4 regions of the Pseudomonas sp. I2 genome follow, and region 1 is predicted to be linked to each of the others. Evidence: predicted binding sites of a transcription regulator. Region 1 holds the regulator's gene; each other region holds the start of a gene.
What was found. Region 1 encodes sigma-54, which starts transcription at its own class of promoters, with help from an activator protein. Its sites were predicted from a motif close to ANTGGCATNNANNTTGCTNT; they were not measured.
Positions count from the first base shown of each region.

Region 2: the regulator sigma-54 is predicted to act here: its motif matches at 3,517-3,536, upstream of WCE05_RS22660 (CmpA/NrtA family ABC transporter substrate-binding protein).
Region 3: the regulator sigma-54 is predicted to act here: its motif matches at 3,898-3,917, upstream of flgB (flagellar basal body rod protein FlgB).
Region 4: the regulator sigma-54 is predicted to act here: its motif matches at 4,039-4,058, upstream of nirB (nitrite reductase large subunit NirB).

Region 1 covers NZ_JBCGFQ010000002.1:38,689-45,765, forward strand. The annotation lists gene WCE05_RS01255 (KpsF/GutQ family sugar-phosphate isomerase) at 1-339, shown strand, start outside; gene WCE05_RS01260 (HAD family hydrolase) at 354-878, shown strand; gene lptC (LPS export ABC transporter periplasmic protein LptC) at 887-1,459, shown strand; gene lptA (lipopolysaccharide transport periplasmic protein LptA) at 1,446-1,970, shown strand; gene lptB (LPS export ABC transporter ATP-binding protein) at 1,976-2,701, shown strand; gene WCE05_RS01280 (RNA polymerase factor sigma-54) at 2,878-4,371, shown strand; gene raiA (ribosome-associated translation inhibitor RaiA) at 4,449-4,757, shown strand; gene ptsN (PTS IIA-like nitrogen regulatory protein PtsN) at 4,770-5,234, shown strand; gene rapZ (RNase adapter RapZ) at 5,237-6,091, shown strand; gene WCE05_RS01300 (HPr family phosphocarrier protein) at 6,112-6,384, shown strand; partial or broken gene WCE05_RS01305 (transcriptional regulator) at 6,701-6,826, shown strand; gene WCE05_RS01310 (ZIP family metal transporter) at 6,872-7,077, opposite strand, start outside.
Region 2 covers NZ_JBCGFQ010000058.1:17,096-24,172, forward strand. The annotation lists gene WCE05_RS22645 (bifunctional protein-serine/threonine kinase/phosphatase) at 1-79, opposite strand, end outside; gene WCE05_RS22650 (NarK/NasA family nitrate transporter) at 89-1,300, opposite strand; gene WCE05_RS22655 (ANTAR domain-containing response regulator) at 1,673-2,248, opposite strand; gene WCE05_RS22660 (CmpA/NrtA family ABC transporter substrate-binding protein) at 2,260-3,474, opposite strand; gene WCE05_RS22665 (quinone-dependent dihydroorotate dehydrogenase) at 3,604-4,629, shown strand; gene WCE05_RS22670 (ribosome modulation factor) at 4,728-4,943, opposite strand; gene rlmKL (bifunctional 23S rRNA (guanine(2069)-N(7))-methyltransferase RlmK/23S rRNA (guanine(2445)-N(2))-methyltransferase RlmL) at 5,494-7,077, shown strand, end outside.
Region 3 covers NZ_JBCGFQ010000021.1:32,141-39,217, reverse strand. The annotation lists gene WCE05_RS12755 (flagellar brake protein) at 1-7, opposite strand, end outside; gene WCE05_RS12750 (flagella synthesis protein FlgN) at 88-555, opposite strand; gene flgM (flagellar biosynthesis anti-sigma factor FlgM) at 603-917, opposite strand; gene flgA (flagellar basal body P-ring formation chaperone FlgA) at 1,129-1,881, opposite strand; gene WCE05_RS12735 (chemotaxis protein CheV) at 1,948-2,877, shown strand; gene cheR (protein-glutamate O-methyltransferase CheR) at 2,927-3,754, shown strand; gene flgB (flagellar basal body rod protein FlgB) at 3,963-4,370, shown strand; gene flgC (flagellar basal body rod protein FlgC) at 4,373-4,816, shown strand; gene flgD (flagellar hook assembly protein FlgD) at 4,832-5,530, shown strand; gene flgE (flagellar hook protein FlgE) at 5,563-6,918, shown strand; gene WCE05_RS12705 (hypothetical protein) at 6,988-7,077, shown strand, end outside.
Region 4 covers NZ_JBCGFQ010000004.1:67,774-74,850, forward strand. The annotation lists gene WCE05_RS03395 (molybdopterin-dependent oxidoreductase) at 1-3,938, shown strand, start outside; gene nirB (nitrite reductase large subunit NirB) at 4,210-6,762, shown strand; gene nirD (nitrite reductase small subunit NirD) at 6,762-7,077, shown strand, end outside.

The DNA of each region.
Region 1 (7,077 bases):
CAAGTGAAGCGCGGCACCCTGCTCAAGGACGCACTCCTTGAAATGTCTCGTAAAGGTTTAGGCATGACCGTCGTCCTGGAAAACGACGGCAAGCTGGCCGGTATCTTCACCGACGGCGACCTGCGCCGCAGCCTGGATCGCAACATCGACGTGCACAAGACCCCGATCGACCAGGTGATGACCGTCCACGGCAAGACTGCCCGCGCCGAGATGCTGGCCGCCGAAGCCCTGAAGATCATGGAAGACCACAAGATCAACGCACTCGTGGTGGTCGACCAGGACGACCGCCCGGTCGGCGCCCTGAACATGCATGACTTGCTGCGCGCGGGGGTGATGTGATGGGGAGCGACGCGATGAACCAGGACCTGATGCAACGCGGCAAGGCGATCAAGCTGGCGGTGTTCGACGTCGATGGCGTGCTTACCGATGGCCGCCTGTACTTCCTCGAGGACGGCAGCGAATTCAAGACCTTCAATACCCTCGACGGCCATGGCATCAAGATGCTGATGGCCTCGGGCGTGACCACGGCGATCATCAGCGGGCGCAAGACCCCGGTGGTCGAACGCCGGGCCAGGAACCTGGGTATCCCGCACCTGTTCCAAGGCCGCGAGGACAAACTGGTGGTACTCGACGGCCTGCTGGCGGAACTGGGCCTAAGCTATGAACAGGTTGCCTACTTGGGCGACGACCTGCCCGACCTGCCGGTGATCCGCCGGGTCGGCCTGGGCATGGCAGTAGCCAATGCCGCGCCGTTCGTGCGCCAGCACGCCCATGGCGTGACCCAGGCACGTGGCGGCGAAGGCGCCGCCCGCGAGTTCTGCGAACTGATCATGCAGGCCCAGGGAACCCTGGACGCTGCCAACGCCAACTACCTGTAAGGCCGTACATGCTCAGCAAGAAAGCCCGAAACATCGCGCTGTTCGGTGCGATCGCCGCCCTGCTGGTGGCGGTCGGCTACTGGAACATCAGCCCCGAGAGCTTCCTCGACAGGCCAGTGGCCCAGGTCGACCAGAGCGCCATCGACTACTACGCGATCAACGCCCACAGCGTGCAGTTCCTGCCCGACGGCAAGCTGCAGTACGAAATGACCGCCGACAAGGTCGAGCACCTGAAGGCCAGCGAAGTGACCCTGGTGACCAAGCCCGACCTGCACCTGTATCGGGGCACCCCGTATCCCTGGCACGTACAGAGTGAACGCGCCGAGGTCAACCCGGACGGTAGCGAGGTCGAGCTGATCGACAAGGTCCGCGTTGCCCGTACCGACGCGAAACAACGCGATACCATCATCACCACTACCCGCATGACCGTGTTCCCGCAGAAGCAATATGCGCAGACCGAGCAAGCCGTTAGAATCGACGGCGCCGGTGGCACGACCACGGGCAAAGGAATGAAAGCGTATCTGAAAGACGGCAGGATGGACCTGCTGTCCAACGTAAGAGGACAGTATGAGGCTCGTTAAAACCCTCCCCCTTCTGCTCAGCCTGGGCGCGGCACTGGGAAGCGCGAGCGCCTTGGCCCTGCCGAACGACCGTGACCAGCCCATCCGCATCCAGGCCGACAACGCCCACCTGGATGACAAGCAGGGCGTTGCCACCTACACCGGCGACGTGATCATCACCCAGGGCTCGATGATGATCAAAGGCAATACCGTGACCATCACCCGCGCCGCCTCCGGCGATATCGACGTGGTCACCTCGGTGGGCAACCTGGCCTACTTCGAGCAGCAGCAGAGCGCCGCCAAGCCCGACAAGATGAAGGGCTGGGCCGTGACCATCCAGTACCAGGCGCTGAAGGACATGGTGATCCTCACCGACCGCGCCAAGGTCGAGAACGAAGGCAACACCACCGAGGGCGAGAAGATCGTCTACAACACCAAGACCCAGGTGGCTACCGCCGGTCGCGGTGGCAACGTGACCTCGCCGCGTCAGCGCATCGACATGGTGATCCAGCCGAAGAAGAAGGCCGAGTAAATCAGATGGCAACCCTCAAAGCCCAGCACCTGGCCAAGAGCTACAAGGGCCGCCAGGTCGTCCGCGACGTCAGCCTGTCGATCGACAGCGGCCAGATCGTCGGCCTGCTCGGTCCCAATGGCGCCGGCAAGACCACCTGCTTCTACATGATCGTCGGGCTGGTCCAGGCCGACCAGGGCCGCGTGCTGATCGACAGCCTCGACGTCAGCCACCAGCCCATGCACGGCCGCGCCCGTGCCGGTATCGGCTACCTGCCGCAGGAAGCCTCGATCTTTCGCAAACTGTCGGTGGCCGACAACATCATGGCCATCCTCGAGACCCGCAAGGATCTGGACCGTGACGGCCGACGCAAGGAACTGGAAAGCCTGCTGCAGGAGTTCCACATCAGCCACATCCGCGACAACCTCGGCATGAGCCTCTCCGGTGGCGAACGCCGCCGTGTCGAGATCGCCCGTGCGTTGGCCACCGCGCCGAAGTTCATCCTGCTGGACGAACCCTTCGCCGGTGTCGACCCGATTTCCGTAGGCGATATCAAGCAGATCATCCACCACCTCAAGGCCAAGGGCATCGGCGTGCTGATCACCGACCACAACGTGCGCGAAACCCTTGATATCTGCGAAACCGCCTACATCGTCAATGATGGCCAGCTGATCGCCGAAGGCGACGCCGAGACCATCCTGGCCAACGACCTGGTCAAGGAGGTTTACCTGGGCCACGAGTTCCGGCTCTAACGCTAGGAGTCTGCCCGGAGCACTGGCACAGGCGCCCGAGAAGGGCTTAAGTGATACAGTGCTCTAGGCAAACGCTACAATTTAAGGCATAAAACTTGCTTGAAGTTGGCGCCCCGGCGCCCTCTCTGTAGTGGATGGCGCATGTGCGCCGGCGAACAAGGTATTTAGCCCCTGCCATGAAACCATCGCTCGTCCTAAAAATGGGCCAGCAACTGACGATGACCCCGCAGTTGCAACAGGCTATCCGTCTGCTTCAGCTCTCCACCCTGGACCTTCAGCAGGAAATCCAGGAAGCGCTGGAGTCCAACCCGATGCTCGAACGTCAGGAAGACGGCGACGACTTCGACAACAGCGACCCGATGGCCGACAACGCCGAGAGCAAACCGGCCAGCGAACCCCAGGACAGCAGTTTCCAGGAAAGCACGGCCAGTGCCGACAACCTGGAGGATGGCGAATGGAACGAGCGCATCCCCAACGAGCTGCCGGTGGACACGGCCTGGGAGGACATCTACCAGACCAGCGCCAGCAGCCTGCCCAGCAGCGATGACGACGAGTGGGACTTCACCACCCGCACGTCGATCGGCGAGAGCCTGCAAAGCCACCTGCTGTGGCAACTGAACCTGGCGCCGATGTCCGACACCGACCGCCTGATCGCCGTCACCCTCATCGACAGCATCAACGGCCAGGGCTACCTGGAAGACAGCCTCGAGGAAATCTGCGCCGGCTTCGAGCCAGAGCTGGATATCGAGCTGGATGAAGTCGAGGCGGTGCTGCACCGTATCCAGCAATTCGAGCCCGCCGGCATCGGCGCACGCAACCTGGGCGAATGCCTGCTGCTGCAACTGCGCCAACTGCCAGCCAGCACGCCGTGGATGGCCGAAGCCCAGCGCCTGGTCACCGACTTCATCGACCTGCTCGGCAGCCGCGACTACAGCCAGCTGATGCGCCGCATGAAGCTCAAGGAAGACGAACTGCGCCAGGTCATCGAGCTGGTGCAGAGCCTCAATCCGCGCCCGGGCTCGCAGATCGAGTCGAGCGAGCCGGAGTACGTGGTCCCCGATGTCATCGTGCGCAAGGACAACGACCGCTGGCTGGTGGAACTGAACCAGGAAGCGATCCCGCGCCTGCGGGTCAATCCACAGTATGCCGGGTTCGTCCGCCGCGCCGACACCAGCGCCGACAACACCTTCATGCGCAACCAGTTGCAGGAGGCGCGCTGGTTCATCAAGAGCCTGCAGAGCCGCAACGAGACGCTGATGAAGGTCGCCACCCAGATCGTCGAGCACCAGCGTGGCTTCCTCGACCATGGCGACGAGGCGATGAAGCCGCTGGTCCTGCACGACATCGCCGAGGCGGTGGGCATGCACGAATCGACCATTTCCCGGGTCACGACGCAGAAATACATGCACACGCCCCGTGGCATCTACGAACTGAAATACTTTTTCTCGAGCCATGTGAGCACCGCCGAAGGCGGCGAATGCTCGTCCACGGCGATCCGTGCGATCATCAAGAAACTGGTTGCGGCGGAAAATCAGAAAAAGCCATTGAGTGACAGCAAGATCGCTGGTTTACTGGAGGCACAAGGCATCCAGGTAGCCCGTCGCACCGTCGCCAAGTATCGTGAGTCCCTCGGCATCGCACCGTCGAGCGAACGCAAGCGACTGATGTAGCCCCTGGCTGTGCCATAGCGTTTCAGTGGCAGGTGCAATACCTGCCCTTTATGCACGGGCAACAAAGGAGAAGCTGTATGCAAGTCAACATCAGTGGACACCATGTAGAAGTCACCCAGCCGCTGCGTGAGTACGTACTCGAGAAGCTCGCTCGCGTGGAGGGCCACTTCGACAAGATCACCAACGTGCAGGTCATCCTGACAGTCGAGAAGTTGCAGCAGAAGGTCGAGGCGACCCTGCAGATTCCCGGCGGCGAAGTGGTTGCAAACGCCGAAGACAAAGACATGTATGCAGCGATCGACGCCCTGGCTGACAAGCTCGACCGCCAACTGAAAAAACACAAGGAAAAACAGCAAAGCCTGCTGCAAGGTGCAGCCGCCCGCTGATCCCCCTCATCCATGATCCGACTTGAAACCATCCTGACCCCCGGCCGTTCCCTCGTGAACGTGCCGGGCGGCAGCAAGAAGCGTGTGCTCCAGGAAATCGCCACCCTGATCGCCAGGGACGTGACCGAACTGGAAATGGAAGACGTATTCGAGAAACTGGTCGCCCGCGAGAAGCTGGGCTCCACCGGTTTCGGCAATGGCATCGCCATTCCCCACTGCCGGCTCGAAGGCTGCACCGCACCGGTCAGCGCCCTGCTGCACCTGGATGCCCCCATCGACTACGACGCCATCGACGGCGCTCCCGTGGACCTGCTGTTCGTCCTGCTGGTACCGGAAGCCGCCACCGATGCCCACCTTGAACTGCTGCGCCAGATCGCCAGCATGCTCGATCGCAAGGAGGTCCGCGATCGCCTGCGTGCCGCCGACAGCAGCGAGGCCCTGTACCAGGTAGTCCTGGACGCACAGAACGAGCACTGAACATGCGCCTGATCATCGTCAGCGGCCGGTCCGGCTCCGGCAAGAGTACCGCCCTCGACGTGCTGGAAGACAACGGCTACTACTGCATCGACAACCTGCCTGCCGGGTTGTTGCCGCAATTGGCGGAAAATGCGCTGGTCAATACCGAGATGCTGCAACCGAAGGTCGCCGTCTCCATCGATGCACGCAACCTGCCCAGCCATCTGTCGCGATTCCCCGAATTGCTCGAGGAGGCGCGTGCCCGGCATATCCAGTGCGACGTGCTGTACCTGGATGCGGACGAGGAGACCCTGCTCAAGCGCTTCTCCGAGACCCGCCGGCGCCACCCGCTGACCAACGCCGATCGCTCCCTGGCCGAGGCGATCCGCGTCGAGAGCGAACTGCTCGGCCCGATCGCCGACCTGGCGGACCTGAAGATCGACACCACCAGCCTCAACCTCTACCAGTTGCGCGACTCGATCAAGCTGCGCCTGCTCAACCAGCCTGAGCCCGGTACCGCCTTCCTGGTCGAGTCCTTCGGCTTCAAGCGCGGCATGCCTGTGGATGCCGACCTGGTGTTCGATGTGCGCTGCCTGCCCAATCCCTACTGGAAGCCGGAACTGCGTGAGCACTCCGGCCTGGAGCAGCCAGTGATCGACTACCTCGACGCCCAGCCGGATGTCGAGGAGATGTTCCAGGACATCTCCAGCTACCTGCTCAAGTGGCTGCCACGCTTCGCCGCCAGCAACCGCGCCTATGTCACCATCGCCATCGGCTGCACCGGTGGTCACCACCGCTCGGTGTACCTGACCGAACGGCTGGGCCAGCAGTTGCAGCAATCCCTGAAAAACGTCCAGGTCCGCCACCGCGACCTCTAGCCCACAGGACCCGCACCACGATGCCCGCCCGCGAAATCACCATCATCAACAAGCTGGGTCTGCATGCCCGGGCGGCCGCCAAGTTCGTCGGCGTGGCCGGGCGCTTCCCCTGCCAGATCAGGGTGGGCCGCGCACCGGACAAGCTGGTGGATGGCAAGAGCATCATGGCGGTGATGATGCTCGCCGCTGGCAAGGGTACCCAGGTCCACCTGCACACCGAGGGCGAGCAGGATGACGCGGCCATGGATGCATTGGTGGCACTGATCAACAATCGCTTCGACGAAGGCGAATAGCCCCCGGGATTCCCTCGAACCTTTGCGCAACATCTCCTGCCAATTGTCAGGAGCAGGTTCTGTTCGATTGCCTTACCTATATCGGTATGGATTGAAGGCGATCCCATGGAACCACACAAGCAAATCAAGCCTTTGTATTGGGTCGGCAGCAGTAGGAAAGATATTCAGAAACGCCCCGCCGATGTCCAAGATGTCTTCGGTTTTGCCCCGCACTTGGCGCAGGAGGGAGGCAGGCATCCGCAAACGAAGGCCTTGAAAGGCTTCTCAGGCTCGAAGTCGTGGAAGATCATGGCAACAACACCTATCGCGCCGTCTATTCCGCGGCATCAGCGAAACGAAGATGATCGAGTGCCTGGCGCGCCTGGGGCGGGATATACAAATTGTCATCAAGGCCGCCCCGCGCACACGTCGTGAAGGACGCGTGGAAGTGATCTATGCCTGAGCCAACGGCATAAGCAATAAAAGGTACTCCCCACCTTCGCCATGCTCACGACATCGCCGTATCCATCACCATCATCAGGCAGAAGCCGACGCACAGCCCCAGGCTGGCCAAGCGATGATGGCCGTTGCTGCGAGACTCAGGGATGATCTCCTGGGTCACCACCAACAGCATGGCCCCCGCCGCGCAGGCCAGGCCCAGTGGCAGCAGTAGCTCGGCGATGTTCACCAGCCAGGCGCACACCACCGCCGCCA
Region 2 (7,077 bases), on a different contig from region 1:
TGACCAGGCGCAGGGCGTCCTGGTTTTCCACGCGCGGCCCGGTGGCGCTGGCCTGGGCGAAGTTCAGTCGCAAGTCCATGGGCGGCGTTCAGATGCGGGCCGTGGTGACGGCCGCCGAGCCCCAGGTGGTGCGCCAGCGCTGCTTGACACCGTACAGGCCGAACCAGGCCAGCAGGCCCAGGCTGGCGAACAACCACAAGCCCAGCTGGTAGTCACCGGTATGCTGCTTGATGGCGCCGAGGCCGGCGGCCAGGAGGAAGCCGCCGATACCGCCGGCCATGCCGATCAGTCCGGTCATCACCCCGATCTCTTGGCGAAAGCGCTGCGGCACCAGCTGGAAGACTGCGCCGTTACCGGCGCCCAGACCGAGCATGGCGCTGACGAACAGGGCCAGGGCGGCAGTGGCACTGGGCAGGTTGAAACCCACCGCTGCGATGCACACTGCAGCCACGCTGTACATGGCCAGCAGGGTGCGGATACCGCCGAAGCGATCGGCCAGGGCGCCGCCCAGCGGGCGCATCAGGCTGCCGGCGAACACGCAGGCGGCGGTGTAGTAGCCGGCGGTGACCGGGCTCAGGCCGTACTGGTCGCTGAAGTAGCCGGGCAGGGCGCTGGCCAGGCCGATGAAGCCGCCGAAGGTGACGCTGTAGAAGAACATGAACCACCAGCTGTCGCGATCGCCGAGGGCCTTGAGGTAGTCGGCCATGGCCTTGGGCTTGGGGCGCTGTGGCGCGTTGCGGGCGAGCAGGGCGAACAGCGCCAGGGTCAGCAGCAACGGCACGAGGGCGAAGCCGAACACATTGTTCCAGCCAAAGCCTGCGGCCAGGGCGGGCGCCAGCAGGGCGGCGAACACCGTGCCGGAGTTGCCGGCCCCGGCGATGCCCATGGCCTTGCCCTGGTGCTGCGGTGGATACCACTGGGAGGCCAAGGGCAGCGACACGGCGAACGAGGCACCGGCGAAACCGAGGAACACGCCCAGCAGCAGGGCCTGTTCATAGGTGTTCACGCCCAGTTGCCAGGCACAGGCCAGGGCGACGATGACCACCACCTGGCCGATCAGGCCGGCGGTCTTCGGCGACAGGCGATCGACCAGCAGGCCCATGGCGAAACGCAGTATCGCGCCCGCGAGGATCGGTGTGGCGACCATCAGGCCCCGTTGCTGGGCGCTCAGTTGCAGGTCGGCGGCGATCTGCACCGCCAGAGGGCCGAGCAGGTACCAGACCATGAAGCTCAGGTCGAAGTACAGGAACGCGGCAAACAGGGTGGGCACATGCCCGGATTTCCAGAAGCTCGTACTCATCGAACACCTCGCGCGGTTGCAGCGGTAGTCATGCCCTGCCTGCGCAGGGCGGAACGAAAAAGACGCCGCTTCCCTGTCCACCGAGGTGGAGGGGGAGCGACGTCTTTGTCGGGAGTGGGGCAACCGCCGTTGGCTACCTGTGGGTATCGTTCAGCAAGAGCCGGGCCAACTTGTGTTGGGTTGAGGGCGAGTCTGTGAATGCTGGCAACGGGTGATCCTAGGGCCGCTTCGCGCCCCATCGCGGGCAAGCCCGCTCCCACACGCCCCTGCAAACCGCATCATTTGTGATCGACTCGCCCTCTCTGTGGGCGCTTGCCCACGAAGCGGCCCCGGGGGGCTCGAGGCTGGGCTCACATCCTCGGGGCCCTGGCTTCAGCCGAGCATTTCATGCATGGCGATGATCTGCTCGGCCACCTGGATCAGCTTCTGCTGGCGGCTCATGGCCTGGCGCCGCATCAAGGTGTAGGCCTGTTCCTCGTTGCAGTCCTTCATCTTCATCAACAACCCCTTGGCCTGCTCGATGCGCTTGCGCTCCGCCAGTTGCTGGTCGCGGGCCAGCAGTTGGGCCTTGAGCGCCTGGTCGCTCTCGAAGCGGGCCATGGCCACGTCGAGGATCGGCTGCAGGCGCACCGCCTGGATGCCTTCGACGATGTAGGCACTGACGCCGGCCTGGATGGCCTGGCGCATCACCCCTGGGTCATGTTCGTCGGTAAAGAGCACGATGGGCCGGGGGCGGTCGCGGCTGACCAGCACCACCTGTTCCATCACGTCCCGGCCCGGTGACTCGGTATCGATCAACACCACGTCCGGATGCACCGTTTCGACGCAGGTGGGCAGGTCGATGGTCAGGCCCGTGGCTTCGATCACCTCGAAGCCGGCTTCGATCAGCGCGGCCTTGAGGCGGCCGACTTTCTTTTCCGTGTCGTCGATCAGCAGGATGCGCAGCATGTTCGTCCCCCTCACAGACCGGCGCGCACGTCGTGCGCCTCGTCCAGGGCATGCAGGCGGAAACCACGGGCATAGCCGTGGGGATCGCTGCCGTCCCAGTGGATGCCATCGAGCAGCAGGCTGCTGCGCATGGGCGAGTCGTCGCACGGCACGCCGAGCGCCGTGGCCGCCTCACGGTACAGCGCCAGTTGCTGGACCTGGCGGGCCACGCCGAGGTAGTCGGGGTCGTCGTGCAGCAGGCCCCAGCGGCGGAACTGGGTCATGAACCACATGCCGTCGGACAGGTAGGGCAGGTTGGCGCGGCCCTGGTCGAACAGCCGCAGGGCGTGGCGGTCGTGCCACTGGTTGCCCAGGCCGTCCTGGTAGTCGCCGAGCAGCCGCGCCTCGATGCTCGACAGCGAGGTGTCCAGGTATGCCTTGCCGCTGAGCAGTTGGGCAGTGCCTCGGCGGTTTTCCTGGCTTTGTTCGATGAAGCGGCTGGCGGCGAGGATGGCCTTGACCAGGGCGCGGGCGCTGTTGGGGTACTGCTCGACGAAGGCGCGGGCGCAACCGAGCACCTTTTCCGGATGGTCCGGCCAGATCGACTGGCTGGTGGCCAGGGTGAAGCCCTGGCCCTTGGCCACGGCGTCGGCGGACCACGGCTCGCCGACGCAGAACCCATCGATGCGCCCGGCCTGGACATGCGCGGCCATCTGCGCCGGCGGCACCACCACGCTGTGCACGTCGCGCAGCGGGTGGATGCTCTGGCTGGCCAGCCAGTAGTACAGCCACATGGCATGGGTGCCGGTGGGGAAGGTCTGGGCGAAGGTCAGGCGCGCGCCATGCTGGTGCACCAGGCGCGCCAGTGCTTCAGGGCTGGTCACGCCCCGGCGTTGCAGGGCCGGGGACAGGTTGATGGCCTGGGCGTTCTGGTTCAGGCCCATGAGCACGGCCATGTCGCGGGCCGGTACGCCGCCGATGCCCAGGTGCACGGCATAGACCAGGCCGTACAGGCAGTGGGCGGCGTCGAGTTCGCCGCTGACCAGCTTGTCGCGCAGGCCGGCCCAGGACCCCTGGCGCTTGAGGTTGAGGGTCAGGCCGTGGAACTGGGCGAAGCCCTGGGTGGCGGCCACCACCACCGATGCGCAATCGGTCAGGGCCATGAAGCCGATGTCCAGGCTGGTCTTTTCCGGCGCGTCGCTGCCGTTGACCCAGGCCAGGGGCATGCTTGGAAAGTGTGTATTCACGGAGTTCTCGCCGTTGCTCGATAGGCTGTCGTTGTGCCTGACGAAGCAACCCATGTGCCAGGGCCCTGTCGCCCGGGCGACGTGCTGGCTATAATCCATCCCCTCACTCACCGCGAGTCTTGCCCGCCCATGTATACCCTGGCCCGCCAGCTGCTGTTCAAGCTTTCCCCGGAAACCTCCCACGACCTGTCCCTGGACCTGATCGGCGCCGGTGGCCGCCTCGGCCTCAATGGCCTGCTGTGCAAGCAGCCGGCGGCTTTGCCGGTGACGGTCATGGGCTTGAACTTCGCCAACCCGGTGGGCCTGGCCGCGGGCCTGGACAAGAACGGCGCGGCCATCGACGGTTTCGCCCAGCTGGGGTTCGGTTTCGTCGAGATCGGTACCGTGACGCCGCGCGCACAGCCGGGCAACCCTCGGCCGCGGCTGTTCCGCCTGCCGGAAGCGACGGCGATCATCAACCGCATGGGCTTCAACAACCTGGGCGTCGACCACCTCCTGGCACGGGTACGGGCCGCACGCTACGACGGTGTGCTGGGCATCAACATCGGCAAGAACTTCGATACCCCGGTCGAGCGTGCGGTGGATGACTACCTGATCTGCCTGGAGAAGGTCTACGGCGCGGCCAGCTACATCACCGTCAATGTCAGCTCGCCCAACACGCCGGGCCTGCGCACCCTGCAGTTCGGCGATTCGCTCAAGCAACTGCTCGATGCCCTGGCGGCGCGGCGCGAGCAACTGGCGCTCGAGCACGGCAAGCGTGTGCCGCTGGCGATCAAGATCGCCCCGGACATGACCGACGAGGAAACCGCCTTGGTCGCCTCGGCCTTGCTGGAGTCGGGCATGGATGCGGTGATCGCCACCAACACCACCCTGGGCCGCGAGGGTGTCGAGGGCCTGCCGTTCGGCGACGAGGCGGGTGGCCTGTCCGGTGCGCCGGTGCTGGAGAAGAGTACCCATACGGTCAAGGTGCTGTCGGGCGAGCTGGGCGGCAAGCTGCCGATCATCGCCGCTGGAGGGATCACCGAAGGCCGGCATGCGGCGCAGAAGATCGCCGCAGGCGCCAGCCTGGTGCAGATCTACTCGGGGTTCATCTACAAGGGGCCGGCATTGATCCGCGAAGCGGTCGATGCCATTGCGGCGATGCCGCGCCAGTAAAGCGGCGGGCATAAAAAAGGGCCCCTCGAAGGGGCCCCTGGGCCTCAGCCCGCCGCCCGGATAGGGCGTGCATGGTGACTCGAATTCAGTGTCCTCGCTCAGCCAACGGCGTGATTTTCGTTGAGTCTCTGGATACCAGCGGTGCCGGTCAGACCGTCCCAGTTGTCGCCCCGTCCTTCACGCCAGCCATTGATCCAGGCTTGGCGAACGGATGGCAGGTTGAAGGGGCAAAGCTCGCGGGATTTGCCGGTGACCCCATACTGGTAGCCACGTGAATATGCTCTTTCCAACGGATCACGCTTAAGTCTTCTCATAGGGTGTTGCCCTCACTTGTTGACTGTAATGTCCCGTCGGCCTCTCCGAGGCCGGGCAGAATCTTTCTGCCGGTATGCGCTCGCTGCCGGCGTGGCGAGCAGAAGTGCCGTCCCGTTGCGAGACGGCCTAAGAGGAGTTCTAACCAAAGCGCGTCACACTGTGAATGATCGATTTGTCATAAGGACGTAACCTTTCCGAGGGTCAGAGGATAAGTAAATAAATGCGACTCAACTTTATTTGCCGTTGAGCCCGCTATGATCAGGGTTTAATGCCCCTTGGCGTCATTTGGCCAGTGCTGCTGGAGGATGACGGTAATAATAGGTAATGCGACGAAGGGTCACATCGGCTGCTTCGCCGCCGGAAATTTTCGTACTGCCTGACGATCTAACCTGCTTTCGCCACGGGCGGAGGGTATGTCGATCAGGCGGCCTGGCGCTTCCCGAAGACGGGCAAGGCCACTCGGACGCCTGCTGGAAGGGCGTTCGGGCAAACATCGGCGGGGCGATGCGTCGCCCTGTCACTCACTCAGCCCAAGGCTCTGGATTGCTCATGTCGGACCGTTTCGAACTCTATCTCACCTGCCCCAAGGGCCTGGAAGGCCTGCTCGCCGAGGAGGCCCGCGGCCTGGGCCTGGACGATGTGCGCGAGCACACCTCGGCCATCCGTGGCCTGGCCGACATGGAAACCGCCTACCGCCTGTGCCTCTGGTCGCGCCTGGCCAACCGTGTGCTGCTGGTACTCAAGCGTTTCGCCATGAAGAACGCCGACGAACTCTACCAGGGCGTGCACGGGGTCGACTGGCAGGACCACCTGGCCGCCGACGGCACCCTGGCGGTGGAGTTCAGTGGCCATGGCTCGGGCATCGACAACAGCCACTTCGGCGCCCTCAAGGTCAAGGACGCCATCGTCGACAAGCTGCGCAACCGTGAGGGGCAGCGCCCGTCGGTGGACAAGATCGACCCGGACCTGCGCGTGCACCTGCGCCTGGAGCGTGGCGAGGCGATCCTCTCTCTCGACCTGTCCGGGCACAGCCTGCACCAGCGTGGCTATCGCCTGCAGCAGGGCGCTGCGCCGTTGAAGGAAAACCTGGCGGCGGCGGTGCTGATCCGTGCCGGTTGGCCGCGTATCGCCGCCCAGGGCGGCGCCCTGGCCGACCCCATGTGCGGTGTCGGTACTTTCCTGGTCGAGGCGGCGATGATGGCCGCCGATATCGCCCCGAACCTCAAGCGTGAGCGCTGGGGCTTCAGCGCCTGGCTCGGCCATGTGCCGGCGCTGTGGCGCAAACTGCACGACGAGGCCCAGGCCCGTGCCCAGGCCGGGTTGGCCAGGCCAGCGCTGTGGATTCGCGGCTATGAGGCCGACCCACGGCTGATCCAGCCAGGGCGCAACAACGTCGAGCGCGCCGGGCTGGGGGATTGGGTGAAGATCTACCAGGGTGAGGTCGGCAGCTTCGAGCCGCGCCCGGACCAGAACCAGAAAGGCCTGGTGATCAGCAACCCGCCCTACGGTGAGCGCCTGGGCGACGAGGCCAGCCTGCTGTACCTCTACCAGAACCTCGGCGAACGCCTGCGCCAGGCGTGCCTGGGCTGGGAGGCGGCGGTGTTCACCGGCGCTCCGGAGCTGGGCAAGCGCATGGGCATCCGCAGCCACAAGCAATACGCCTTCTGGAACGGCGCGCTGCCCTGCAAGCTGCTGCTGTTCAAGGTGCAGCCCGACCAGTTCGTCACCGGCGAGCGTCGCCAGGCCGATGCCGAGGCTGGCGAGCCGGGGCGGCCTGCGAGCGTGGCCAGTGAGCCGGCGCGTCTGTCCGAGGGGGCGCAGATGTTCGCCAACCGTTTGCAGAAGAACCTGCGCCAGCTGGGCAAGTGGGCCCGGCGCGAGCAGGTCGACTGCTACCGCCTGTACGATGCCGACATGCCGGAATATGCCCTGGCGGTCGACCTCTACCAGGATTGGGTGCATGTCCAGGAGTACGCCGCGCCGCGCTCGGTCGACCCGGACAAGGCCCAGGCTCGCCTGCTCGACGCCCTGGCGGCGATCCCCCAGGCGTTGGGCATCGACCCGCAGCGCGTGGTGCTCAAGCGCCGTGAGCGCCAGAGTGGCACGCGCCAGTACGAGCGCCAGGGCAGCGAA
Region 3 (7,077 bases), on a different contig from region 1:
TGAACACGGGTTATCAATCTCCAGGCAAAAACGACACACGCAAGTAACGGCATTTTGCCAGTATGTTCCGTGCCTTGATAGAAATAATCACACTTGGCTGAGCGCCCGGGGCTTGGCCAGTGGCGAGGTGGCGCCACGGCTGTCGTAGAGCGACGGAGAATCGCCGCCCATGAGGATCCTGATCTGGTTGGCCGTGGCGTGCTGCTGCACCTGGATGATCCGCCCGTTGGTCTCGTTGACCTTCTGGCAGGCATCCATCAGTTGGCTGAGCACGTCGAGCTGCTGCAGCAACACCGCGCCGTTGGGCGATTGCGCGGCCAGTGCCTGCACGCCGGCACGATCGGCGCTCAGGCCGAGGCTGGTGAGCAGGTGGTTGCGCCGCTGCCCTTGCTGTTCGAGCAAGGCGATCAACGACTGCTTGCGTGCCAGGATGTGCTCCAGCATCGCCATGTCCCGGCCGTGCAGGGCGACCGCTTCGTTCTGGAGCAGTTCGAGCAGTTGCTGGGTTGGCGCGATGTCGTTTTCGATCAGTTGCAGCAGGGTGATGTCGTGCATGGCTGGCTCTTGGCGTGTGGCGTCCTTGAAGTCAGCGCGCCGGAAGGTCAGCGCTGGGCTTCGAATTCAAGCAGTTTGCTGGCGACCCGGCCGGCATCGACCTGGTAGCTGCCGTCTGCGATCGCCTGTTTCAACTGGGCCACGCGGGCACTGTTGACCTCGGGCTGGTCGCGCAGCTTGTCGCTGATCTTCTGCAACTGCTGGGCCTCTTGGCTGAGGTGTACCGCTTCTCCGCTGACGCTGGAGCGCTTGGGCGCTTCGCTGGTTTCGCCGGCTTTCTCGGCGTTGCCGGCCGCGGTGTTGCCGCGAACGCCGCCCGTGACGGACGGAGAGTTATTCAAACGACTGAAGTCGATGACCATGATCAGAAACCTCTGGGGATTTGGACGCTTGCCATGTTTTCGGCCAACCCGAAAGAAACTTTAGCCGCGAATGCATCGCTGCCCGTCGGCAAGCTCGCACGACCCGTTTTCTGACACAGTTTAGGAAAAGCGGTTCCGCGCCGCCAGCCTTATATCCCCGGCGGTCGGGGCTGCCTTGCAGCCCATCGCCCCCCAATGACAGTTGAAACCGCTACATGGCCACCTCGACCTGCCCCGGCCCGGTCACCCGTGCCTTCACCACGCGCTTGGAGTTCAGGTTGCGCACCCGGATCTGTTCGGACAGGCCGCCCTTGGCCAATGCTTCGCCCGGCATGCGCACGCTCAGGCTGCCGCTGCGGGCGACGATCACGACATGGTCGCCCTTGCGCACCACCTCGGCCTGCTCCAGATGCTGCGGCGTGAGCACCTGGTCGAGCACGGCCGGGCGCAGCAGCTTCATGCCCACGGCCTGCTCCAGGTCGCTGAGGAAACCCTGGTTGAGCGTACCCACGTCGCGCTCGCGCAGGGCCACGTCGTCCTCGCCGATGACGCTTTCGCGCTTGAGCGGACGGGTCATCACCACCACGTCGCGAAACAGCCGCACCTGAGCTGGCACGAACACCGTCCACGGCCCGCTGCCGTTGCAGCGCAGCCGCACCGTGACCCGACCCAGCGGCTGCGCCGGGCTCTCCAGCGAAGCGTCAAGTTGCTGGCTGCACAGCGGCATGCGCAGGCGCGGGTCGAGCGAGTTGACCTGGATCTCGTAGCGGCCTGGTGTCTGGCTGGTGGCCAAGTAGTCCTCCACGGCGAATTCAAGAAACCCTTGGGTGACGCCGATAAGTTGTTCAGGCAAGGTAAACGCATCCGCCAGCGTGCGGGCGCCGGGTGCCAGCAGGCACAGCGCGGCCAGCGAGCCGGTCAGCAGGTGCGTCAATCGTCGGGAAAATGTCGTTTTCGTGTACATGACGCTCAAAAAAGCAAAGCCCGTGCCGATCTGGTACATAGGCTGATACGTATGAAGGAGTCTGGCATGGCTGGTGTTATGGATTCGGTCAACCAGCGCACGCAACTGGTGGGGCAGAACCGCCTGGAGCTGTTGCTGTTCCGCCTCAATGGCGATCAGCTCTACGGCATCAATGTGTTCAAGGTCCGGGAGGTGCTGCAGTGCCCGGAGCTGACGCTGTTGCCCAAGTCCCACCCGGTGGTGCGCGGCGTGGCCAACATTCGCGGGGCGACCATCCCGATCCTCGACTTGTCGATGGCGACCGGCCTGCCGGCCCTGCAGGAGGAGGCGCGCAACAGCTTCGTGATCATCACCGAGTACAACACCAAGACCCAGGGCTTTCTGGTGCATTCGGTGGAGCGCATCGTCAACATGAACTGGGAGGAGATCCACCCGCCACCCAAGGGCACTGGCCGCGACCACTACCTGACCGCCGTCACCCGGGTGGATGACCGTATGGTGGAGATCATCGACGTGGAGAAAATCCTCGCCGAGGTCGCGCCTTCCTCCGAGGCGGTGTCGGCTGGGGTGATCGACGCCGAGGTGCAGGACAAGGCGGTGCTGCTGCGGGTGCTCACGGTCGATGACTCGTCCGTGGCGCGCAAGCAGGTCAGCCGCTGCCTGCAGACCGTCGGTGTCGAGGTGGTGGCGCTCAACGACGGGCGCCAGGCGCTGGACTACCTGCGCAAGCTGGTGGACGAGGGCAAGCGTCCGGAGGAAGAGTTCCTGATGATGATCTCCGACATCGAAATGCCCGAGATGGATGGTTATACCCTCACTGCGGAGATTCGCAGCGATCCGCGCATGCAAAACCTGCACATCCTCCTGCATACTTCCCTGTCGGGGGTATTCAACCAGGCCATGGTCAAGAAGGTCGGCGCCGATGACTTCCTGGCCAAGTTCAAGCCGGACGACCTGGCCCAGCGAGTGGTCGACCGGATCAAGGCGACGCATTGAAACGGCCGGGGCGTGCCCCGGCCTCAGCGATTGAAAAGAGGCGGTAGCCGTGTCTACGGGTAATTTGGATTTCGAACAGTTCCGGGTCTTCCTGGAGAAAGCCTGTGGCATCCTGCTGGGCGAGAATAAGCAGTACCTGGTCTCCAGCCGTCTCAACAAGCTGATGGAGCAGCAGGGCATCAAGACGCTCGGCGAGCTGGTGCAGCGCATCCAGACCCAGCCGCGCGGCGGCCTGCGCGAGCAGGTGGTCGATGCCATGACGACCAACGAGACCCTCTGGTTCCGCGATACCTACCCGTTCGAGGTGCTCAAGAGCAAGGTCATCCCGGAGTTCGTGCGCGGCAACCCGGGCCAGCGCCTGCGTATCTGGTCGGCGGCGTGTTCGTCGGGGCAAGAGCCGTACTCGCTGTCTATGGCCATCGACGAGTTCGAGCGCAGCAACCTCGGCCAACTGAAGATGGGCGCGCAGATCGTCGCCACCGACTTGTCCGGGGCCATGCTGAACAACTGCAAGACCGGCGAGTACGACAGCCTGGCTATCGCCCGCGGCCTGTCCCAGGAGCGCCTGCAGCGCTATTTCGACCCCAGGGGGCCTGGGCGCTGGGCGGTCAAGCCGGCGATCCGCAGCCGGGTCGAGTTCCGCTCCTTCAACCTGCTCGACAGCTATGCCAGCCTGGGCAAGTTCGACGTCGTGTTCTGCCGCAACGTGCTGATCTACTTCTCGGCCCAGGTCAAGAAGGACATCCTCATGCGTATTCACGGCACGCTCAAGCCGGGGGGCTACCTGTTCCTGGGGGCGTCCGAGGCGCTCAACGGGTTGCCGGACCATTACCAGATGGTCCAGTGCAGCCCGGGGATCATCTATCAGGCCAAGTAAAGGGCGGGGTCGCTGTGCAGCCCCGGCTTCATTTCATCCCCCATTGCCGCTTTGCTGACGCCAAGCGGTAAGGCATTGCCGCTTTTCTGGCATTGCCGCCCCCGGCAAACGGCCCGGAGTGCCGGATTCATTGGGTCGCGCATGTTGGCACAGACCTTGCTCAAGCTTGCTCACGATTCTTCCGGTCACCTTCGAAGGTTTCCCCGACATGAGCATCAGTTTCGACAAGGCGCTCGGCATCCATGAAAAGGCCCTGGGCTTTCGCGCCCAGCGCGCCGAAGTCCTGGCCAACAACATCGCCAACGCCGACACGCCCAACTACAAGGCGCGCGACATGGATTTCTCTTCGGTGCTCGCCGCCGAGGCCGAGAAGCAGCAGGGCGGCCGCATCGCCCTGGACCGTACCAACACCCGGCACATCGAGGCCCAAGGCCTGGCCATGGGCGACGATACCCTCAAGTACCGCACGCCGATGCAGCCTTCGATCGACCAGAACACCGTGGACGCGCAGATCGAGCAGTCGAACTACGCGGAAAACGCCATCGGCTTCCAGGCCAGCTTCACCCTGCTCAACAGTAAATTCAAAGGGCTGGTTTCGGCCCTGCGTGGAGAGTGACCATGTCCCTTGCCAGTGTCTTCAACATTGCCGGTAGCGGCATGAGCGCGCAGAACACGCGCCTGAACACCGTCGCCTCGAACATCGCCAACGCCGAGACCGTGTCCTCGAGCATCGACCAGACCTACCGCGCACGCCACCCGGTGTTCGCCACCACCTTCCAGCAAGCGCAGAACGGCGCTGGCCAGTCGCTGTTCCAGGACCAGGGCGAGGCCGGCCAGGGCGTGCAGGTGATGGGTATCGTCGAGGACCAGAGCAACCTCGAGGCACGCTACGAGCCCAATCACCCGGCGGCGAACAAGGACGGCTACGTCTACTACCCGAACGTCAACGTGGTCGAGGAGATGGCCGACATGATCTCCGCCAGCCGCGCGTTCCAGACCAACGCCGAGCTGATGAACACCGCCAAGACCATGATGCAGAAAGTGCTGACCCTGGGTCAGTGATAAGGAATCCCGACCATGGCAGTCGATAGCACAGGTGTGAACCTCAACGATGTTCTCTCGGCGTCGGGCGTGAGCACCGGCACCAAGAAGACCACGCCCGAGAACACCGACAAGAATGCGCTGGGCAAGGATGCGTTCCTGCAGTTGCTCGTGACCCAGATGCAGCACCAGAACCCGCTGGACCCGCAGGACAACGGCGAGTTCATCGCCCAGCTGGCGCAGTTCAGCAGCCTGGAAGGCATCACCACGCTCAACGACACGGTCAACTCGATCGCCGGTGCCCTGGGCTCGTCCCAGGCTCTGCAGGCGTCGTCGCTGGTCGGGCGTTCGGTGGTGGTGCAGAACGACAAGGCGGTGGTCGATACCGCCGAGAGCTTCAACGGCCAGATCGTCGTTCCGCAAGCGATCGGCGAAGCGAAGATCACCATCAAGGACAAGGACGGCAACGTGGTCAAGACCATCGAGCTGGGCGAGCAGAAGGCTGGCTACGCCGACTTCATCTGGGATGGCACCAACGAGAAGGGCGAAAAGGTTGATCCGGGCACCTACAGCTTCTCCGCCACCACCACCGTGGATGGCAAGGCGGTGGAGATGTACACGCTGCTGCCGGCCAAGGTCACCAGCGTCAGCATCAACCCGAGCGGCGAGATGATGCTCAACCTTGCAGGGCTCGGGAAGGTTCCCCTGTCCAGTGTGCAAACCATCGGTATCTAAGGCCGGTTTAACGCGGCACAAGGAGCGAATTCATGTCTTTCAATATCGGCCTTAGCGGTCTGTACGCAGCCAACAAGCAGTTGGACGTCACCGGCAACAACATCGCCAACGTCAACACCATTGGTTTCAAGTCGTCCCGTGCCGAGTTCGCCGATGTCTACGCCGGCGCCAACCGCCTGGGCGTGGGCAAGAACCAGGTCGGCAACGGTGTGCGCCTGGGGGCTGTCTCCCAGCAGTTCGGCCAGGGTGACATCAACAACACCGGCAACGTGCTGGACATGGGCATCCAGGGCCAGGGCTTCTTCGTCCTGTCCGACAACGGCTCGCTGGTCTACACCCGTGCCGGTGCCTTCCAGACCAGCAAGGACAACTACGTGGTCACCTCGGACGGCCTGCGCCTGCAGGGCTACGCCGCCGACTCGACCGGCAAGATCCAGAAGGGCGTGCTGACCGACCTGAAGATCGATACCTCGGCACTGGCACCCAAGGCCACCACCCTGATCGACCAGGGGATCAACCTGAACTCCTCGGCCACCGACATCCCGCTGGAAGTGGATGACGGCACCGGCACCATGATCCCGAACAAACCGTTCGACCCGGCTGACGAGACCACCTACACCAAGTCGTTCCCGACCAAGGTGTACGACAGCCAGGGCAACGAGCACACGATGGAGCAGTTCTATCGCAAGACCGGCACCAACGAGTGGACCATGTACACCCTGGTCGATGGGCGCAACCCCTTCGACCCTGCGAGCACCGCACCGCTGACCGGCACCATCAGCTTCAACAGCGACGGTTCGGTCAAGAGCATGACGGCTGACAGCACCGGCCTGCCGCCAGGCTCCTCCTTCACCGTGGCCAACAACACCTTCACCATGAGTGGCTGGATCCCGGCGGTACAGGATGCGTCCGGTAACTGGATCTCCAACGGTGCCGAGGGCAATGCCGACGGCATGCGTCTGTCGATGAACAGCACCACCTCGTACAACACCGAGACCGCACGCATGTCGCAGTCCCAGGACGGCTATGCCACTGGTATCTTGTCGAGCTTGTCGATCGACTCCACCGGTGTGCTGTTCGCCAGCTTCAGCAACCAGCAGTCCCGTGCCATCGGCCAGGTTGCCGTCGCCAGCTTCGCCAACGAACAGGGCTTGCAGCAGATCGGCGGTACCCGTTGGACGGAAACCTTCGCTTCGGGCATCCCGGGCATCGACGCGCCGAAGACCGGTACCCTGGGGAGCGTCGAGTCCAACTCGCTGGAGGCGTCCAACGTCAACCTGACCCAGGAACTGGTCGAGCTGATCAAGGCACAGAGCTACTACCAGGCCAACGCCAAGACCATTTCCACTGAAAGTACCGTCATGCAGACCATTATCCAGATGACCTGACGGTCGCTGGTTGGTCGAACCTGCACGAACCCCTTTCCCGAGAAGGGGTTCGTCGTTTTCGAGGGTGTCATGAAAAGACTGATCGTTGCGCTCGCCGCGCTGTTCTGCCTGCTTCAGGCCCAGGCTGCCATGGCGCCCTGGTGGCGCTGGGAAAGCCAG
Region 4 (7,077 bases), on a different contig from region 1:
AGCACCCGAGCAACTTCGGCCGCCTGTGCACCAAGGGCCTGACGGCGCACCTGCCGCTGAGCGCTGCCGGGCGCATGGAGCATGCCTACGTGCGCCAGCAGCGCCACCAGGAGCCGGCACGCGACGCCATCGACCGCGCCATCGATCAGGCCGCCGGGCGCCTGCGGCGGGTCATCGACGAGCATGGCCCGGACGCCGTGGCTCTGTACGTTTCCGGGCAGATGTCGCTGGAGGCGCAGTACCTGGCCAACAAACTGGCCAAGGGCTTCATCCGCACCCGCCACATCGAGTCCAACTCGCGCCTGTGCATGGCCAGCGCGGGCAGTGGCTACAAGCTCTCCCTGGGCGCCGACGGCCCGCCCGGCAGCTACCAGGACTTCGAGCATGCCGAGGTGTTCCTGGTGATCGGTGCGAACATGGCCGACTGCCACCCGATCCTCTTCCTGCGTCTGCTCGATCGCGTCAAGGCCGGTGCCAGGCTGATCGTCGTCGACCCCCGGCGCAGCGCCACCGCCGACAAGGCCGACCTGTTCCTGCAACTGCGTCCGGGCACCGACCTGGCCCTGCTCAATGGCCTGTTGTACCTGCTACATCAGGACGGCAAGACCGACACCGGCTTCATCGCCCGCCACACCGAGGGCTGGGAGGCGATGCCGGCCTTTCTCGAGGACTACACCCCGGCGCGGGTCGCCGCCATCACTGGCCTGGCCGAGGCCGACATCCGCCAGGCCGCCGAGTGGATCGGCACCGCGGGCGACTGGATGAGCTGTTGGACCATGGGCCTGAACCAGAGCATCCACGGCACCTGGCACACCAATGCGCTGTGTAACCTGCACCTGGCCACCGGCGCCCTCTGCCGTCCTGGCAGCGGCCCGTTCTCGCTGACCGGCCAGCCCAATGCCATGGGCGGGCGGGAAATGGGCTATATGGGGCCAGGCCTGCCGGGGCAGCGTTCGGCGCTGGTCGAGGCCGACCGCGCGTTCGTCGAGCAGCGATGGGGCCTGGCCCCGGGTAGCCTGCGCAACGAGGGCGGCGAGGGTACCGTGGCGCTGTTCGAGCATATGAAAGCCGGTGCGGTGAAGGCCTGCTGGATCATCTGCAGCAACCCGGTGGCCAGTGTCGCCAACCGCCAGCAGGTGATCGATGGCCTGCGCCAGGCGGAGCTGGTGATCAGCCAGGATGCCTTCCTCGACACCGAGACCAACCGTTACGCCGACATCCTCCTGCCTGCCGCCCTGTGGGCCGAAGGGGAGGGGGTGATGATCAACAGCGAGCGCAACCTGACCCTCATGCCCCAGGCCGTCGAGCCTCCCGGCCAGAGCCTGCCTGACTGGCAGATCATCGCCCGTATCGCCTGTGCCATGGGTTACGCCGAGGCCTTCGACTACCCCGACGCCGAGGCGGTGTACGACGAGATCCGCCGTTTCTGGAACCCCGCCACCGGCTACGACCTGCGCGGCATCGGCTATCCCGAGCTGCGCCAAAAGCCACGCCAGTGGCCCTGTGCACCGGGGCGCGAGGACGACCGCAGCCCGCTGCGTTATCGCAACGACGGCGTCAGCCAGCAGCTGTTGCGCGACGAGCAGGGCGAGCTGCCGGCGCTGGCGTTCCCCACCGCCAGCGGCAAGGCGCACTTCTTCGCCCGCCCCTGGCTGCCACCGGCCGAACTGCCCGACACGGACTTTCCGCTGGTGCTCAATACCGGGCGCGTGCAGCACCAGTGGCACACCCTGACCAAGACCGGCAAGGTACCGAACCTGAACAAGCTCGAGCCTGGGCCCTTCGTCGAGCTCAACCCCGAGGACGCCAAGCGCCTGGGCATCGCCGACAAGGACCAGGTGGCGATCCGCTCGCGTCGCGGCCAGGCCGTGCTGCCGGCGCGGATCAGCGAGCGGGTGATGCCGGGCAATTGCTTTGCGCCCTTTCACTGGAACGACCTGTATGGCGAGCAACTGGCGATCAACGCCGTGACCTGCGACGCGGTGGACCCTGTCTCGCTGCAACCGGCCTTCAAACACTGCGCCGTGGCCCTGGAGCGGCTCGCGGGAGAACGCATCGAGGCCCTTGAACTGACCCCAGCCATCACCGCGGAGCCTGCCAGCATGCCGACCGCCACCCTGTCCCGCCTGCTTGGCCTGGACACCCTGCCCACGCCCGTCCTGGCCGACGAGGAGCGTCATTACCTGCAGGGCTTCCTGCTTGGCCTGGAGCAGGGCCAGGCCAGGCAGGCGGTGCCGAGCCTGCCGGACGCCGCGCCGCTGTCACCGGCCCAGCGCTTGTTCGTCGATGGCCTGCTGGCCGGCCTGTTCGCGCAGCCGGCGACGCAGTCGGCGGAGCTGCCGGCGGCATTGCCAAAGGCACCGTGCCACCGGGTGCTGTGGGCGTCGCAGACCGGCAACGGCGAAGCCCTGGCCGAACGCTGCGCCCAGCGCCTGCGCGATGCCGGCCTGGCGGTCGAGCTCAGTTGCATGGAGGCGGTCAGCCCTCGTCAGTTGCAAGGGGCCGCCAGCGTGGTGCTGATCGCTAGCACCTTCGGCGACGGCGAGGCCCCCGACAGCGGCGCGGCGTTCTGGCAGGCCTTGCAGGGCGAGGAGGGCAGCCACTGTGCCGAGCTGCCCTATGCCGTGCTGGCCCTGGGCGACTCCAGCTACGCGCAGTTCTGCGGCTTCGGCCGCCGGCTCGACCAGCGCCTTGCCGAACTCGGCGCTCGGCGCCTGCTGTCGCGGGTCGACTGCGAGCCGGAGTTCGACGAGGCCTTCAGCGCCTGGCTCGACGCCCTGCTGCCGGAGCTGGGCAGCCCGGCAGCTCCGCCGGCGCCCCCCGTGTCGGCCCCGGTGTCCCTCTACAGCAAGCAGCAGCCCTGGCCAGCCAGGCTGCTGGAGAACCGCCTGCTCAATGGCCCGGGCGCCAGCAAGGAAACTCGCCAGTTGGTGTTCGACCTCAGCGGCAGCGATTTCACCTACCAGGCTGGGGACGCTCTCGGGGTGTGGCCGCGCAACTGCCCGGCGCTGGTCGAGGAGCTGCTGGCGCTGATGAAGCTCGACGGCCAGACACCGGTCGAGCTCAAGGGCCATCCGGCCATGCCACTGGCGACCGTCCTGGAGCGGCACCTGGAGATCGCCCGGGTCACCCGCCCGCAACTGGAGGTCTTCAGCCGTTGCGCCGACGACCTGCAGCGCCTGCTGCAGCCAGGGCAGGAAGCCGCGCTGGGCGACTGGCTGTGGGGGCGGCAACTGGCCGACGTGTTGCGTGCGTTTCCCCAGGACTTGCCGCTGGCCGACTGGCTGGCCCTGCTCAAGCCGTTGCAGCCGCGCCTGTACTCGATCAGTTCCAGCCCTGCGGCTCATCCTGGGCAGGTCCACCTCACCGTTTCCACGGTGCGCTATGGCACGCGCAAGGGCGTGTGCTCGACCTTCCTCGCCGACCGTGCCGAAGGGCTGGAGGTGGCGATCTTTCCCCAGGTGTCGAAGCACTTCCGCCTGCCGGACGATGACAGCGCCCCGGTGATCATGGTCGGCCCCGGCACCGGCATCGCGCCGTTCCGCGCCTTTCTCGAAGAGCGCCAGGCGCGTGGAGCGAGCGGGCGCAACTGGCTGTTCTTCGGCGAGCAGCACGAGGCGAGCGATTTCTACTACCGCGACCAGTTGCTGGCCTGGCAGGCCAGCGGCCACCTGCGCCTGGACACCGCCTTCTCTCGCGACCAGCAGGCCAGGATCTACGTCCAGCAGCGCATGCTCGAGCAGGGCGCGCAGCTGTGGCGCTGGCTGGAGGAGGGGGCGTATTTCTACATCTGTGGCGATGCCCAGCGCATGGCCAAGGATGTCGATGCCGTGTTGCGCCAGGTGGTGGCCGAGCAGGGCGGCATGAGCGCGGAGGCGGCGGATGCCTATGTCGAGGCGCTGAGCAGGGACAAGCGCTACCGGCGCGACGTGTACTGAAATGCACCGGGATGGGGAGAGGCGCACCGCAATGGTTCGATATCGTCAACGAGCATTCGGTTGCTCCTCCACAGGGGCGCTGCAAGTCCTGGGTTGAGCGCTTGGCACGCTCCCTGCTTTGAGAAGGTTACAACACGCCCCGCCGGTCAACGGCGACCCGCAGGGGCCTCACACTGATGAGTACAGGCAAAGGCGCCTGGAGCTTCGGCTCCAGGCGTTTTTTTTCGTCTTGAGCGCGGGTAGCCCCGCGAACCGTGAGCGAGGATCGGCGATGAAGGCAACAGAGAACGGCGGACAACGGCAACGATTGGTCATCGTTGGCAACGGCATGGTCGGTCATCATTGCATGGCGCAACTGGTCGAGCGCGGTGCCTTGGCGCACTTCGAACTGCGGGTGTTCGGCGAGGAGCGCCAGCACGCCTACGACCGGGTACACCTGTCGGCATACTTCAATGGCAGCGACGCCCAGGCCCTGGCCCTGTGCGAGGCGGGGTACCACGACCGCCATGGCGTGCACCTGCACCTGGGCGAGGCGGTCCTGGAGATCGACCGCGAGCGCCGCGAGCTGGTCACCGCCGAGGGGCGCTACGGTTACGACGTGCTGGTCCTGGCGACTGGCTCCTATCCCTTCGTGCCCTCGATCGAGGGCTCCAGCGGTGCCGCGCGCCTGGTCTACCGGACCCTGGACGACCTCGATGCCATCCGCGCCGCCGCCGGCGAGGCCCGTCGCGGCGTGGTGGTGGGCGGCGGCTTGCTCGGCCTGGAGGCCGCCAACGCGCTCAAGTCCCTGGGCCTGGAAGCCCATGTGGTGGAGTTCGCCCCACGGCTGATGCCGGTGCAACTGGACGGCGAGGGCGGTGCCGCGCTGCGTGCACGCATCGAGGCGCTGGGCGTGGGCGTGCACCTGGCCCGGGCCACCCAGTCGATCACCGCCGGGGAAGACTATCGCTACCGCATGAACTTCGACGGTGGCGAGTCCCTGGAGACCGACCTGATCGTGTTCTCCGCCGGCATCCGGCCCCAGGATGCCCTGGGCCGCGCCTGTGGCCTGGAGATCGCCCCGCGCGGCGGTGTGGTGATCGACGGCGAATGCCGCACCAGCGACCCGCGGATCTTCGCCATCGGCGAATGCGCCTCGTGGAACGGCAGCGTGTTCGGCCTGGTAGCGCCGGGCTACGCCATGGCCCGCAACCTCGCCGCGCGCTTGCTCGGCGAACCTGCCGAGGCCTTCGCTGGGGCCGATATGTCGACCAAGCTCAAGCTGCTGGGTGTCGACGTCGGCTCCATCGGCGACGCCCATGGCGCCACGCCGGGCGCGCGCAGCTACCGCTTCATCGACGAGGCCAATGCCGCCTACCGGCGCCTGGTGGTGGACGCCAGCGGCAAGCGCGTGCTCGGTGCGGTGCTGGTGGGCGACAACAGCTACTACGACACCCTGCTGCAGTACGTGCAGAACGGCATCGCCCTGCCGGTTGACCCAGCGGCCCTGATCCTGCCGCAAGGGGGTGGCGCACCGGCGCTGGGCGCCGATGCGCTACCCGACAGCGCGACGCTCTGCTCCTGCCACAACGTCAGCAAGGGAGCGGTCTGCGCGGCCATCGACAGTGGCTGCACCGACCTGGCGGCGGTCAAGGGCTGCACCAAGGCCGCCACTGGCTGCGGCGGCTGTGCGGCGCTGCTCAAGCAGGTCTTCGAGCACGAGCTGGGAGCCCGTGGCATCGCCGTCGACAAGCGCCTGTGCGAGCACTTCGCCCATACCCGCCAGGAGCTCTATGCACTGGTGCGGGTCGAGGGCATCCGAACCTTCGACGAACTGCTCGCGCGCCATGGCGAGGGCCATGTCGGCTGCGACATCTGCAAGCCGGCGGTGGGTTCGATCCTCGCCTCGTGCTGGAACCAGCCGATCATGGACCCGGCCCTGGTGCCGTTGCAGGACACCAACGACACCTTCATGGCCAACATGCAGAAGAACGGTACCTACTCGGTGGTGCCGCGTATTCCTGGCGGCGAGATCACCCCCGACAAGCTGATCGTGATCGGCCAGGTGGCGAAGAAATACGACCTCTACACCAAGATCACCGGCGGCCAGCGCATCGACCTGTTCGGCGCCCAGTTGCACGAGCTGCCGCTGATCTGGGGCGAGCTGATCGAGGCCGGTTTCGAGACCGGGCACGCCTATGGCAAGTCGACCCGCACGGTCAAGTCCTGCGTCGGCAGCACCTGGTGCCGCTATGGCGTGCAGGACAGCGTCGGCATGGCCCTGCGCCTGGAAGAGCGCTACAAGGGCCTGCGCTCGCCGCACAAGCTCAAGTTCGCCGTGTCCGGCTGCACCCGCGAATGCGCCGAGGCGCAGAGCAAGGACATCGGTGTGATCGCCACCGACAAGGGCTGGAACCTGTACGTGTGCGGCAACGGCGGCATGCGTCCACGGCATGCCGAACTGTTCGCCACCGACCTCGATGACGAAACCCTGGTGCGCCTGATCGACCGGGTGCTGATGTTCTACATCCGCACCGCCGACAAGCTGCAGCGTACCTCGGTCTGGCGCGAGAGCCTGGAGGGCGGCCTGGATTACCTCAAGGCGGTGATCCTCGACGACAGCCTGGGCCTGGCCGCCGAACTGGAGGCGCAGATGCAGCATGTGGTCGACCAGTACGAATGCGAGTGGGCCAACGCCCTGAAAGACCCCGAGAAACTCAAGCGTTTTCGTACCTTCGTCAACGACCGGCGCGCCGACCCGGACGTGCATTTCGTCCGCGAGCGCGAGCAGCGCCGGCCCGTTGCCCCCCTGCACCTGATCCCCACCATCGAGGAGGCTGTCTGATGAACCTGTCCAATGCCGCTGTCGTCCAACAACCCAACTGGCAGGCGGTCTGCCATGTCCAGGACCTGGTCGCCGATTCCGGCGTGGTGGTCTGGCACGAGGGCGCCCAGGTGGCGCTGTTCTACCTGCCGGGGCAGGCGCAGCCGCTGTACGCCATCGACAACCGTGACCCGCGTTCGGGGGCCAATGTCATCGGCCGTGGGCTGGTGGGCAGCCTGCAGGGCGAACTGGTGGTCGCCGCGCCCTTGTACAAGCAGCATTTCAGCCTGGAAAGCGGGCGCTGCCTGGAGGACCCGACCCAGGCGCTGCGCGTGT